DNA from 2 places in the Bacillus sp. PK3-037 genome. Region 2 is predicted to be linked to the other one. Evidence: riboswitches for the same ligand, from Rfam matches in the RefSeq annotation. Region 2 holds a riboswitch; the other holds the start of a gene.
The links. A riboswitch is a leader RNA that binds a small molecule or an ion and turns the genes downstream of it on or off. The one in region 2 is predicted to bind thiamine pyrophosphate.
Positions count from the first base shown of each region.

Region 1: another riboswitch for thiamine pyrophosphate. It lies ahead of tenA (thiaminase II); the one in region 2 lies ahead of M1D69_RS13865 (YkoF family thiamine/hydroxymethylpyrimidine-binding protein).

Region 1 is NZ_CP096408.1:2,878,008-2,883,957, reverse strand. Features, by position in the region: gene prpE (bis(5'-nucleosyl)-tetraphosphatase PrpE) at 1-677, opposite strand, end outside; gene M1D69_RS14855 (monovalent cation:proton antiporter family protein) at 861-2,705, shown strand; TPP riboswitch at 2,768-2,876, shown strand; gene tenA (thiaminase II) at 2,957-3,664, shown strand; gene tenI (thiazole tautomerase TenI) at 3,642-4,259, shown strand; gene thiO (glycine oxidase ThiO) at 4,243-5,352, shown strand; gene thiS (sulfur carrier protein ThiS) at 5,352-5,552, shown strand; gene thiG (thiazole synthase) at 5,549-5,950, shown strand, end outside.
Region 2 is NZ_CP096408.1:2,713,873-2,719,822, forward strand. Features, by position in the region: gene M1D69_RS13855 (ATP-binding protein) at 1-1,123, opposite strand, end outside; gene M1D69_RS13860 (response regulator transcription factor) at 1,127-1,813, opposite strand; TPP riboswitch at 1,915-2,026, shown strand; gene M1D69_RS13865 (YkoF family thiamine/hydroxymethylpyrimidine-binding protein) at 2,123-2,728, shown strand; gene M1D69_RS13870 (ECF transporter S component) at 2,725-3,324, shown strand; gene M1D69_RS13875 (ABC transporter ATP-binding protein) at 3,311-4,954, shown strand; gene M1D69_RS13880 (CbiQ family ECF transporter T component) at 4,929-5,693, shown strand; gene rsbRB (RsbT co-antagonist RsbRB) at 5,768-5,950, opposite strand, start outside.

The DNA.
Region 1 (5,950 bases), 160 kb from region 2:
AGTTCGGGAAAACGGAAGGCCGTCAGTTCATTCCCAAACACACAGCCCGTATCAATGTTAATGGTGCGATTTATGATGCGGGGCTCTTTAACAGGTGTGTGTCCGTATACAACCCATACTTTCCCGTTATAGGCGGCGGCCCAATCCCTCCTGACGGGTCTGCCGTCCGGATACGTTTCACCCGTCACATCGCCGTAAAGCACAAAGTCCTTTACTCTCCTTGTGTTTTTGCCGATATCGTCAGCCTTTATGCCAGCATGGGCGACAACCAATTCTCCATTATGTAAGATGTCGTAAAGCGGCGCAGTTTCATAAAGCTTCATAAATTGTTCGCTGACTTTTCTTCTTTCTTCTTCAGAAAGTGCTTTAAGCTCTGCCGCAGTTGTTTCAAGACCGTGCATCACTTTAACGGGATTTCCTTTTAAGTAGCGGTACAGCTTGTTGCAATGATTTCCCGGGACATAACGCACGGCTCCTTGTTCATAAGCGCCGGCTACAAAGCGGATGACTTCAATTGATTTAGGGCCTCGGTCTGTCAAATCCCCGGCAAAAACAAGCACCCTGCCTTCATCATGTACAGGCAATCCATTTTTTATTGTGTATCCAAGTTTTTCTATCAGGGTTGTCATTTCATCGTAGCAGCCATGAATATCGCTGATAATATCGTAGTAAGCCATGCAGCATCCTCCTTACTCATGATTTTATTTATTATGAAGCAAATTGCTGTGAGTCATCACCAGCTTTTATGTGCAAATTATAGAAGAATCATTTTCTAAAAAAAATGAGACCTTATTACTTTATTTTTTATCATCACCCTTGTTAAAATCGCGTTATGTTTTTTTAAAAAGGAGGTTCAGATTATGGCGCATACATCTGTCGCATCATTAGTTGTCGTACTTATCGTTGCATTTTTAACTCCCATCCTTTTGCATCGGTTTAAACTCAGCATCCCTGTTGTAGTTGCTGAAATTATTATGGGATTGATTATAGGAAAAAGCGGTCTTAATTTAGTTGTGGAGGGTGATACTTGGCTTCAGACGCTCTCTATGCTGGGATTTATCTTTTTAATGTTTTTAAGCGGGCTTGAAATTGATTTTTCTTCCTTTGAGAGAGGAAAGAAAAAACAGTTTCTGCAAAACGGCAAGGAAGCACCCAATACATTTGCCACAGCATCCATTATTTTTATCGGTATTTTTATTTTATCATTGCTGCTGTCCTATGGGTTCGTATTGGCTGGATTTATCCAAAATGCTTTTTTAATGACGCTTATTATTTCTACGATTTCGTTAGGTGTTGTTGTTCCAACCTTAAAGGAAGAACGGATCATGGATTCAAACATCGGGCAGATCATCCTGCTTGTTGCTGTGATTGCTGACTTGGTCACTATGATTCTTCTTGCTGTTTTTTCTTCTTTATACGGAGAGGACAGCGGAAACATGTGGCTCTTGATGATCCTGTTCGCAGCCGGAGTAGTGCTCTACTTCTTCGGTCGGATCTTTAAACACCGTTCTTTTGTTCAGTCCATGTCAAAAGGGACGATCCAGATCGGTACTCGTGCTATTTTCACCTTAATTATCGTACTGGTGGCTCTGTCTGAATCACTGGGGGCAGAAAATATTCTCGGCGCTTTCTTAGCGGGCGTGCTTGTTTCCTTGCTCTCGCCGAACAAGGAACTGGTTCAGCAGCTTGATTCCTTCGGCTACGGGTTCTTAATACCGATTTTCTTTGTGATGGTCGGTGTAAAATTGGATATTTGGACACTTTTTCAGGACCCGAAAATTTTAGTGATGATTCCGCTGCTGCTTATGGCGCTGCTAGTAAGCAAAATTCTTCCTGTCCTGTACTTGAAGAAATGGTATGATAACCGCACGATATTGGCGTCTGGTTTCCTGCTGACATCAACGCTTTCTCTTGTGATTGCAGCCGCGACAATCGGCCAGCAGCTTCATGTCATCAGCGCGAATATGTCAGGAGCGCTTACGCTGGTGGCGGTTATTGCAAGTATTTTTACGCCGGTCGGTTTTAAAAAGCTGTACAAAAAACAGGAGCAGCCGGAGGAGAAAAAGAAGATCACATTTATCGGCGCTAATCAAATGACACTGCCTGTGACACTTGAATTGCCTGAGAACGAGTATGAAGTGCGTGTCGTGCACGTTTATCAAGAAAACGCTGAGGAAAAGCTGTCAGACTCAGTATTTTCCGTCGAAACGATTTCTGATTATGAGCATCAAACCCTTGAATCGCTCGGTATATTTGATACAGAAATCCTTGTGGTGGCGACAGGGGATGAAGACATGAATACGGACATCGCACTATACGCCAAAGAAAAAGGAACAGAAAGAGTCATTGCCAGCACCGGATCACCGGAGAACGAAGCGAAATTGAAAGAGCAGGGCATCAGCATCTTTTCCATCTTGCTGTCGACCAAAACGCTGCTTCGCGCGCTGATAGAAGCGCCTGGCGTCATGAAACTGCTTACGAACCAGGAGTCTTCGCTGTATCAAATTAATATGGAAAACAGCAAATACGATGGCGTGATTCTCCGTGAATTCCCTTTAACAGGCGACGTGATTTTTGTCAGGATTTTCCGGGGTGTGGACAGCATCGTTCCTCACGGCGATACAAGACTGAAAATCGGAGACCGCTTAATTGTCACCGGATCACGCGGGTACGTAACGGATCTTAAGAAAACATTGGAAGGATAATATCTTGACCAAATAAGGATTCGTGTTAATATAGAGGTGCAGAACAATTCAATATGTATTCGTAAAACCACTAGGGGTGTCCTTTATAAGGGCTGAGATAAAAGTGTGACTTTTAGACCCTCATAACTTGAACAGGTTCAGACCTGCGTAGGGAAGTGGAGCGGTATTTGTGTTATATAACTATGCCAATTCCAAACCACTTTTCCTTGCGGGAAAGTGGTTTTTTTATTATCAGACAGGGGGAATGACGTGTGAAGTTTTCAGAAGAATGCCGCAGTGCAGCCGCAGAATGGTGGGAAGGCAGCTTTGTCCATCCATTTGTTCAGGGGATCGGTGACGGAACCCTACCGATCGACCGCTTTAAATATTACGTGCTTCAGGATTCTTACTATTTAACTCATTTTGCAAAGGTGCAATCGTTCGGAGCCGCTTATGCGAAGGACCTTTATACAACGGGACGTATGGCCAGCCATGCTCAAGGTACATATGAAGCGGAGATGGCGCTTCATCGCGAGTTTACGGAGCTTTTGGAAATCAGTGAGGAAGAACGGAAGTCATTTAAGCCATCTCCTACCGCTTACTCCTATACATCCCATATGTACCGTTCGGTTTTGAGCGGGAACTTTGCAGAAATCTTGGCAGCTCTTCTCCCGTGCTATTGGCTTTATTATGAGGTTGGTGAGAAATTGCTGACATGTGATCCGGGGCATCCGATTTACCAGAAGTGGATTAGCACATACGGCGGTGACTGGTTCAGACAGCAGGTGGAAGAACAAATTAACCGCCTGGATGAGCTGGCGGAAAACAGCACGGAGGAAGTGCGCGCCAAGATGAAAGAGAATTTCGTTATTTCGAGCTATTATGAATATCAGTTCTGGGGTATGGCTTATCGAAAAGAAGGCTGGTCAGACAGCGGCGTAAAAGAGGTGGAAGGGCTTGGAGCTGCACGCCATAACTGATGACCGCAAGCCGGTTAAAGATCTAGCGAGATCAATTATAGCCATTCAGGATGAGGTTGATTTCATCCATATTCGTGAACGGTCTAAATCGGCGGCTGACATTTTGAAACTGCTGGAGCTTATTTCTGAAGGCGGTGTTGATAAGCAAAAGCTGGTGATGAATGGCCGGGTTGATATTGCGCTTTTTTCAAATATTCATCGCGTTCAGCTGCCGAGCAGCAGCTTTTCGCCGAAACAAGTAAGAGCCAGATTTCCTCACCTGCACATTGGGCGATCGGTGCATTCACTGGAGGAAGCGCTTCAGGCAGAAAAGGAAGACGCTGATTATGTTTTGTTCGGCCATGTGTATGAAACGGATTGCAAACAAGGCTTTGAGGGCAGAGGCGTGTCTTTGCTTTCAGAAATCAAACAGAGGATCTCGATTCCGGTTATTGCAATTGGCGGAATGACACCTGCCAGATTAAGAGAAGTGAAACAAGCAGGTTCAGACGGTATCGCTGTCATGTCCGGAATTTTTTCTTCCGATGATCCTTTGGAAGCTGCCAGACGATATTCCCGCAAGCTAAAGGAGATTCAGTATGAAAAGGCATTATGATGCAGTTGTCATTGGAGGCGGAATTATTGGTTCCGCGATAGCTTATCAGTTGGCAAAAGAAAAGAAAAACACCTCATTGCTTGAAAGCGGAACAATCGGCGGCAGAACAACAAGCTCCGCGGCAGGGATGCTTGGCGCCCATGCCGAGTGCGAGGAGCGGGATGCGTTTTTTGATTTCGCCATGCACAGTCAGCGTTTGTATCAGAGTCTTGGAGAGGAGCTGTTTGCATTATCCGGCATTGATATCAGAAGGCATGATGGCGGTATGTTTAAGCTTGCATTCTCCGAAGAAGACGTGTCACGCCTGAGACGGATGGACGATTTGGATTCTGTCAGCTGGCATACAAAAGAAGAAGTGCTGGAAAAAGAGCCGTATACGGCCGGTGAGATTTACGGGGCGAGCTTTATTCAGGACGATGTTCATGTTGAGCCTTATTTTGTATGCAAGGCATACGCTAAATCGGCTAAAGCGCTTGGTACGGAAATTTTTGAGCATACTCCCGTTCTCGATGTGACGCGTGGCGGTGAATCCATTTTGGTCAAAACAGCGTCCGGTGACGTGCATGCGGACCATGTCGTGATTGCCAGCGGGGTCTGGAGCGGGATGTTTTTTAAACAGCTCGGGTTGAACCAGTTATTTTTTCCTGTAAAAGGAGAGTGCCTGTCTGTTTGGAATGATGATATTCCGCTGACAAAAACACTTTATCATGATCATTGCTATATTGTACCGAGAAAAAGCGGCAGACTGGTTGTCGGCGCGACGATGAAACCTGGTGATTGGAGCGATAAGCCGGATCTTGGCGGACTTCAGTCGGTTATGGAAAAAGCGAAAACGATGCTGCCGGCGATTCAGAATATGAAGGTTGATCGTTTTTGGGCGGGACTGCGTCCGGGGACAAAGGACGGAAAACCATACATTGGAAGACACCCTGAGGACAGCCGCATTTTATTTGCGGCGGGCCATTTCAGAAACGGGATTCTGCTTGCTCCTGCAACGGGTGCTTTAATCGGTGATCTCATGATGAATAAAGAGGTCAAGACAGACTGGCTGCACGCCTTTCGAATTGATCGCAAGGAGGCGGTTCAGATATGATGCTTCAGCTGAACGGTAAACTAGTTGAGTGGGATAGAGACACAGGTACGATTCAGGATCTGCTTGCGTCTTATCAGCTTGAAAATAAAATCGTGATCGTTGAAAGAAATAATGAAATTATCGGCAAAGAACAATATCACGAGGTAGAGCTTTCTGATCGTGATGTCATTGAAATTGTCCATTTTGTAGGAGGCGGATGAGAATGTTAACAATTGGCGGGAAACAATTTCAATCAAGGCTGCTGCTGGGCACGGGAAAATATCCATCCTTTGACGTTCAAAAGGAAGCGGTGGCTGTTTCAGAGTCTGATATTTTAACATTTGCTGTGCGCAGAATGAATATCTTTGAAGCGTCTCAGCCTAATTTTCTGGAGCAGCTTGATTTATCCCAATATACGCTTCTGCCAAACACAGCAGGCGCCAGCACGGCGGAAGAAGCAGTTCGAATTGCACGGCTTGCGAAAGCATCCGGGCTTTGTGACATGATTAAAGTCGAAGTCATCGGGTGCAGCCGCTCCTTGCTGCCCGATCCTGTGGAAACGTTAAAAGCGTCTGAACAGCTTCTTGAAGAAGGGTTCATTGTGCTGCCGTACACCTCG
Region 2 (5,950 bases):
GACGTCTGTTATTGGTTCCTGCGGAAATCACAATGGCCTTGTCACTATATTTTATGGCATTATCAAGCAAAATCGTCAGCAGCTGCTTTATGCGTTCTTCATCTGCGGTTACAAGCAAATTCTCCTTGTCCGTCTCGAGAAAGATGTCGCGTTTATAAACCGGCTGGAGTGTTTGTATGACGGCGCGCGACACTTCGATCAGGTCAACCGTTTTCAGATCAAGCTCCAATTCTTTATGGGTCTTGGCCAGCGTAAGCAGCTGATTGGTCAGTTTTTTCATATGGACCGCTTCTGAATGAATAGCTTCAATGGATTCCTCAAGCACTTCAGGCTTTTTTGCCCCCCAGCGTTTCATCAGATTGCTGTAGCTTTCAATAATGGTGAGCGGGGTTTTCAGCTCGTGTGAAGCGTCTTGGACGAATTGCTGCTGTTTGTCGTAGTGCTCTTTCAGCATGCTCGCCATCTCATTAAAGGTCAGCCCCATTTGATACAGTTCGTCATGCGACTGTCCTTCCAAAGAAATTGTTTTGAATGCTTTTTCTCTCTGTATGTCTTTCATCGTTGTCACCAATTGTCTGATTGGATTGGTGATATGGCGGGCGAGTAAGCTGCCGGCAAAGAAGGAAGCGATACAGACAGCCACGCTGGCCGCAATTAAGATGATTCTTAGCAGAAGAAGACTCTCTCCTGTATGCTCCAGCCTTTCCACGAGCTGAAGAGATACGACTTGTCCGTCTGTCCAAATGACCGGGACAGATGCTGCTGCAAACAGTTTGCCTTCATGCTTTGTCACGTCTGTCGTTTCCCCGCTGTGAAAAGAAAGAGGGAAGTCTTTATATACTTTTTCCTTTGTGATGGTCATGACGGCTTTCCGATCCGCATTCACTACCCGCACCATTCCGTTTGCCGGAAGATAGGCCTGCAGCATATCCTGCAAAGCCACTCCTTGTGTTTCGGCGGTATGCAGAGCTTCGGCGATATTGTCCGTTTCATCGGCAAGACGGGCCGCATCCTTTGAGGTGAGTGCCGATGAAAAAATGAGATAGACCGCAGTATGGACCAACACTAATAAAATCAACAGCCAAATGGATGTATAAAGATGAATCTTTGTCTTCAGCTTCATCATTTACCCCTTAATGGTATAGCCGACCCCGCGTACGGTGTGAATCAGCTGTTTTTCGTAAGGATAGTCCAATTTTTTTCTGATATATCTTATGTACACGTCGACGACATTTGTATCTCCGAGGTAATCAAACCCCCATACAGAGCTGAGAATTTGCTCTCTCGTCAGCACTTGCTGCGGATGCTTCAGCATATAGACGAGCAAATCAAATTCCCGGGGCGTTAATTCAACCTCTTTGTCTCCCCGTCTGACTTCACGTGTTTTCTCGTTCACCTGCAAATCGTCATATGTCAAAAATGTGCCGATATCCTCTGTTTTGCTTCCGGTTTGGCGTAGTGCCGCTCTGATTCTGGCAAGCAATTCTTCTATTTCAAACGGCTTGGTAACATAGTCATTCGCACCGATGTCAAGCCCCGTTACCTTATCTGGAACGCTGTCGCGGGCTGTTAATAAAATAACCGGTGTCTCTTGATCCGTTTTCCTCAACCGGCGCAGCACTTCAAGCCCGCTCAACCCTGGCAGCATGACATCGAGCAGCAATAGGGAATACGAACCTTCCGTGGCCGCGTTAAGTCCTTCAGAGCCATTATGTTTGATGGTGACGCTGTATCCTTCATATTCCAATTCAAGCTGAAGGACCCTCGCGATTTTTTCTTCATCTTCTACAATTAAGATGTGCCCTTTTTCCAATTCCGATCATCCTCTCATGTTCCTATATGAAAAAAATGATTTCATTGTTTACAAAATGATTCTTATCATCTATTATGATGTCAAAATAAAAAATTGTATACGGAAAGCACTAGGGGTGCTGTTATGGCTGAGATAAAGCGCGCAAAATCGCGCTTTGATCCCTTATGACCCGATCTGGATAATACCAGCGTGGGGAAGTGCAGGTTGACCGAAAGGTGTATTTTTTTGTGCGCTTACTCGATCTATGACTGCATATTCCCTAAGGATATGCAGTTTTTTATTTCACCAAAAAAACAGGAGGTCAGAGAAATGGACAACTTATGCGGCACAAGCAGAATCGCCGGATTTCGGTTCTCTTTATACCCGATGACAGATGATTTTATCAGTGTGATCAAGTCCGCGCTAAAAAAAACGGATACGTCAAAGGTTTGGACAAAGACCGATCATATCAGCACAGTTTTGCGCGGATCGATCGCTCATGTATTCGACGCCGCTAAAGCCATCTACCTGTATGCAGCAAATAGCGAAAAGCACATTGTCATGAACGGGACGTTTTCCATCGGCTGCCCGGGCGATACCCAAGGAGATACATATCTGAAAGCAGATGAAAAGCGAGTCAATGAAGAATCTGTTCACGACCTGAAAGCAGAGGCTCCATGCCAATTTGCACTGTATCCGATGAATGAGCCGAATTATATGGACATCATCATAAAAGCTGTTGAAATCGCTAAGGCTGACGGCACCTTTGTACAGGGTGTTCATTACGCAAGTGAGCTAGACGGAGATGCACACGACGTGTTCCAGACACTGGAAGACGCTTTCCGCATGGCAAATCAGCAAACAGCCCATGTCACCATGACCGTGAACTTCTCGGCAAACAGTCCATCAAGAAAACAGAAAGCAGGGATAAAATGAAAAGCTGGAAAGTAAAAGAAATTGTTATCATGTCTGTTATCAGTATTGTTTTTGGCATTGTTTATTTAGTATTCACCCATTTCGGAAACGTACTTGCAGGGATGTTCGGGCCCATCGCTTATGAACCGATTTACGGCATTTGGTTTATCGTGTCGGTGATTGCCGCGTACATCATTCGTAAACCGGGCGCGGCCCTTGTTTCAGAAATCATCGCAGCTCTCGTTGAATGTTTGCTGGGAAATCCTTCAGGCCCGATGGTTATCGTGATCGGCATTGTTCAAGGTCTCGGAGCAGAAGCTGTATTTCTTGTGACACGCTGGAAAGCATATTCCCTTCCTGTGCTGCTTCTGGCGGGTATGGGGTCTTCGGTGTCCAGCTTTATTTATGATTTCTTTGTTTCCGGTTATGCGGCGTACTCACCAGGCTATCTGCTCATTATGCTTGTGATCCGTCTCGTTTCAGGTGCGGTCCTGGCCGGCCTTCTCGGAAAAGCTGTCAGCGATTCTCTCGCATATACGGGTGTCTTAAACGGAATGGCACTCGGAAAGGAACTGAAAAAGAAACGGAAACGGGTATCAAATCATGCAAGCCTATAACAAGTTGCTTTCGGTTGACCGGCTTAGCTTTTCATATGAAGAAAACGAGAAACCGATTTTTCAGGATATAACGTTTGAGCTCCAAAAAGGAGAATGCGCTTTATTGTTAGGGCCGAGCGGGTGCGGAAAAAGCTCGCTTGCCCTCTGTTTAAACGGGCTTTACCCTGAAGCTTGCGACGGGATGCTGTCTGGGCATGTATTCTTATTTCAAAAACCGATCACTGACGCTGAAACCTCTGAAACAATCGCTCAGCATGTCGGAGTCGTCTTTCAGGACCCTGATCAGCAGTTTTGTATGCTGACAGTAGAGGATGAAATCGCCTTTGGATTGGAAAATCTGCAAGTCCCCCAAGAAGAAATGGTGAAGAAAATTGATGACGTTCTGGAAAAATTACATATCACTCATGTAAAGGAAAAAACGATTTCCACTCTGTCAGGGGGACTGAAGCAAAAAGTCGCGCTCGCCTGTATTTTGGCGATGCAGCCTGAGACGATTATTCTGGATGAACCGACTTCCCTTTTAGACCCTTATTCAGCACGGGAGTTCGTTCAAATGATCAAAGAGCTTCAGCAGGAAAAAGGCTTCGGCCTTCTCGTGATCGAACATCAGCTTGATGAGTGGGCGCCTTGGGTTGAAAGAACAATCGTACTGGATGGAGCAGGCAAGAAAGCCTTAGACGGGCCGACTAAGGAAATGTTTCAGCATCACTCAAACATGTTAAGAACAATGGGAATCGCTGTGCCAAAAATTTGTGGCTTACAAGAAAATGTGAGCATACCGTTCACATTGTCAAAAGAAACGCTGTTCAAGGAACCCTTCCCTGCTGGGCCTGCTGAAGAAGCGGCGGTTCTTTCTGCTGAACACGCGGTGCAGGTCCAGAACTTATCGTTTTCAAGAGGACAGCAGACCATTTTCAAAGACATCAGTTTTTCATTGCGTGCAGGCTCTTTGACGGCTCTTGTCGGGCCAAACGGCACAGGAAAATCTACGCTGTTGTCTGTTCTCGCCCGTTTGCTCAAACCGAAAAGCGGCAAGATTCTTCTGCATGATAAGCCGCTGGAGTCTTACAAAGAAAAAGAGCTTCGCAAACAAATGGGATTGGTTTTCCAAAATCCAGAGCACCAGTTTGTGACTGACACAGTATATGATGAGCTGCTGTTCGGCCATGCGGCAAATGCCGAAACCGAGAAAAAAGCGCAGAATCTGCTGCAGCGTTTGGGCCTTGCACATTTGGCGGACCACCATCCGTTTGCGATCAGCCAAGGGCAAAAACGGCGGCTGAGTGTCGCCACCATGCTGATGCACGATGTAGAGGTTTTGCTTTTAGACGAACCGACCTTTGGCCAAGACGCCAAAACAGCCGCTGAATGCATGGAGATGATTCAGCATATCCAGACAGAAGGCACCGCTGTCCTCATGATCACACACGATATGGAGCTTGTATCTTCATATGCTGACAGCGTGCTTGTGCTTCACGGCACACATTTGGCCTTTGACGGAATACCGGAACAGTTATTTTCCAGGGAAGCCGAGCTCGTCCAAAAAGCAAAGCTCACCCTCCCCCTTCGATATGAATGGATGACATACCAGCAGGAGGTGCGTGATGAAGCAGCCGTTACATCTCATTAACCCGGCAGTAAAAGCAGCGGCGGTTTTTTGCTGTGTCGTCATGCTGTCGTTTATTTACAATCCTTACACACCGGCGTGTTTTTATATCATGATTGTTGCGGGTGTCCTGTTGGCGGCCAGAATACCGCTGAAAAAATGGCTTTTGTTCACGATTCCGTTTTTGATTTTAGCATTTGGCTGCGTATGGACAGCCGCTGTTTTCGGCAAGATTCCGACGACCGCAGATAATTTTCTGTTCCAAGCCGGCCCTTTTTCGATCAACAGTGAAAATGTGGCTGTCGGCATCTCACTCGGGTTTCGGATTTTGTGCTTTTCTGCCTTATCGATGATGTTTGTTTTTACAACCGATCCGATTTTATTTATGCTGAGTCTTGTGCAGCAGTGCAAACTGTCCCCGAAGCTTGCATACGGCGTCATTGCCGGATTTCGTTTTCTCCCTCTGTTAAAAGAGGAGGTCCAGCTGATCCAGCAGGCACATAAAATCCGAGGCGGAGCGGCGGAAAATGGATTAAAAGAAAAAATAAGCGGGTTAAAGCGCTATACCATCCCGCTATTAGCAAGCGCGATCAGAAAAGCGGAACGAACAGCTCTTGCGATGGAATCAAAAGGATTTACAGGCAGCCGAAACCGGACGTATTACCGATCGCTTACCGTCAGCCCGCGCGACTGGCTGTTCTTTTTCCTCATTCTCTTGTTATTCGCAGGATCTTTTCTTTTGTCTTTATGTTTTACCTCATAAAAAAAGCCGCTATGTTTGGGTCTCACCCCTGTTTTTGAGACAGGGGCCAGTCCCGTTGAATAGCGGCTTTTTTATTATTGATGATAGTTCAATGCTTGGGCAAGATTGGTTTTAATATTAATGTTCGTAAAATCAATTCCAAGCTGTACAGCGGTTTGCGCAATTTCTGGTCTGATTCCAGACAATGTGGATCTGACACCGATTAAAGTAAGCGCCTCTATCAATTTAAAGATTTGATGCGCCACCATTGTATCAAC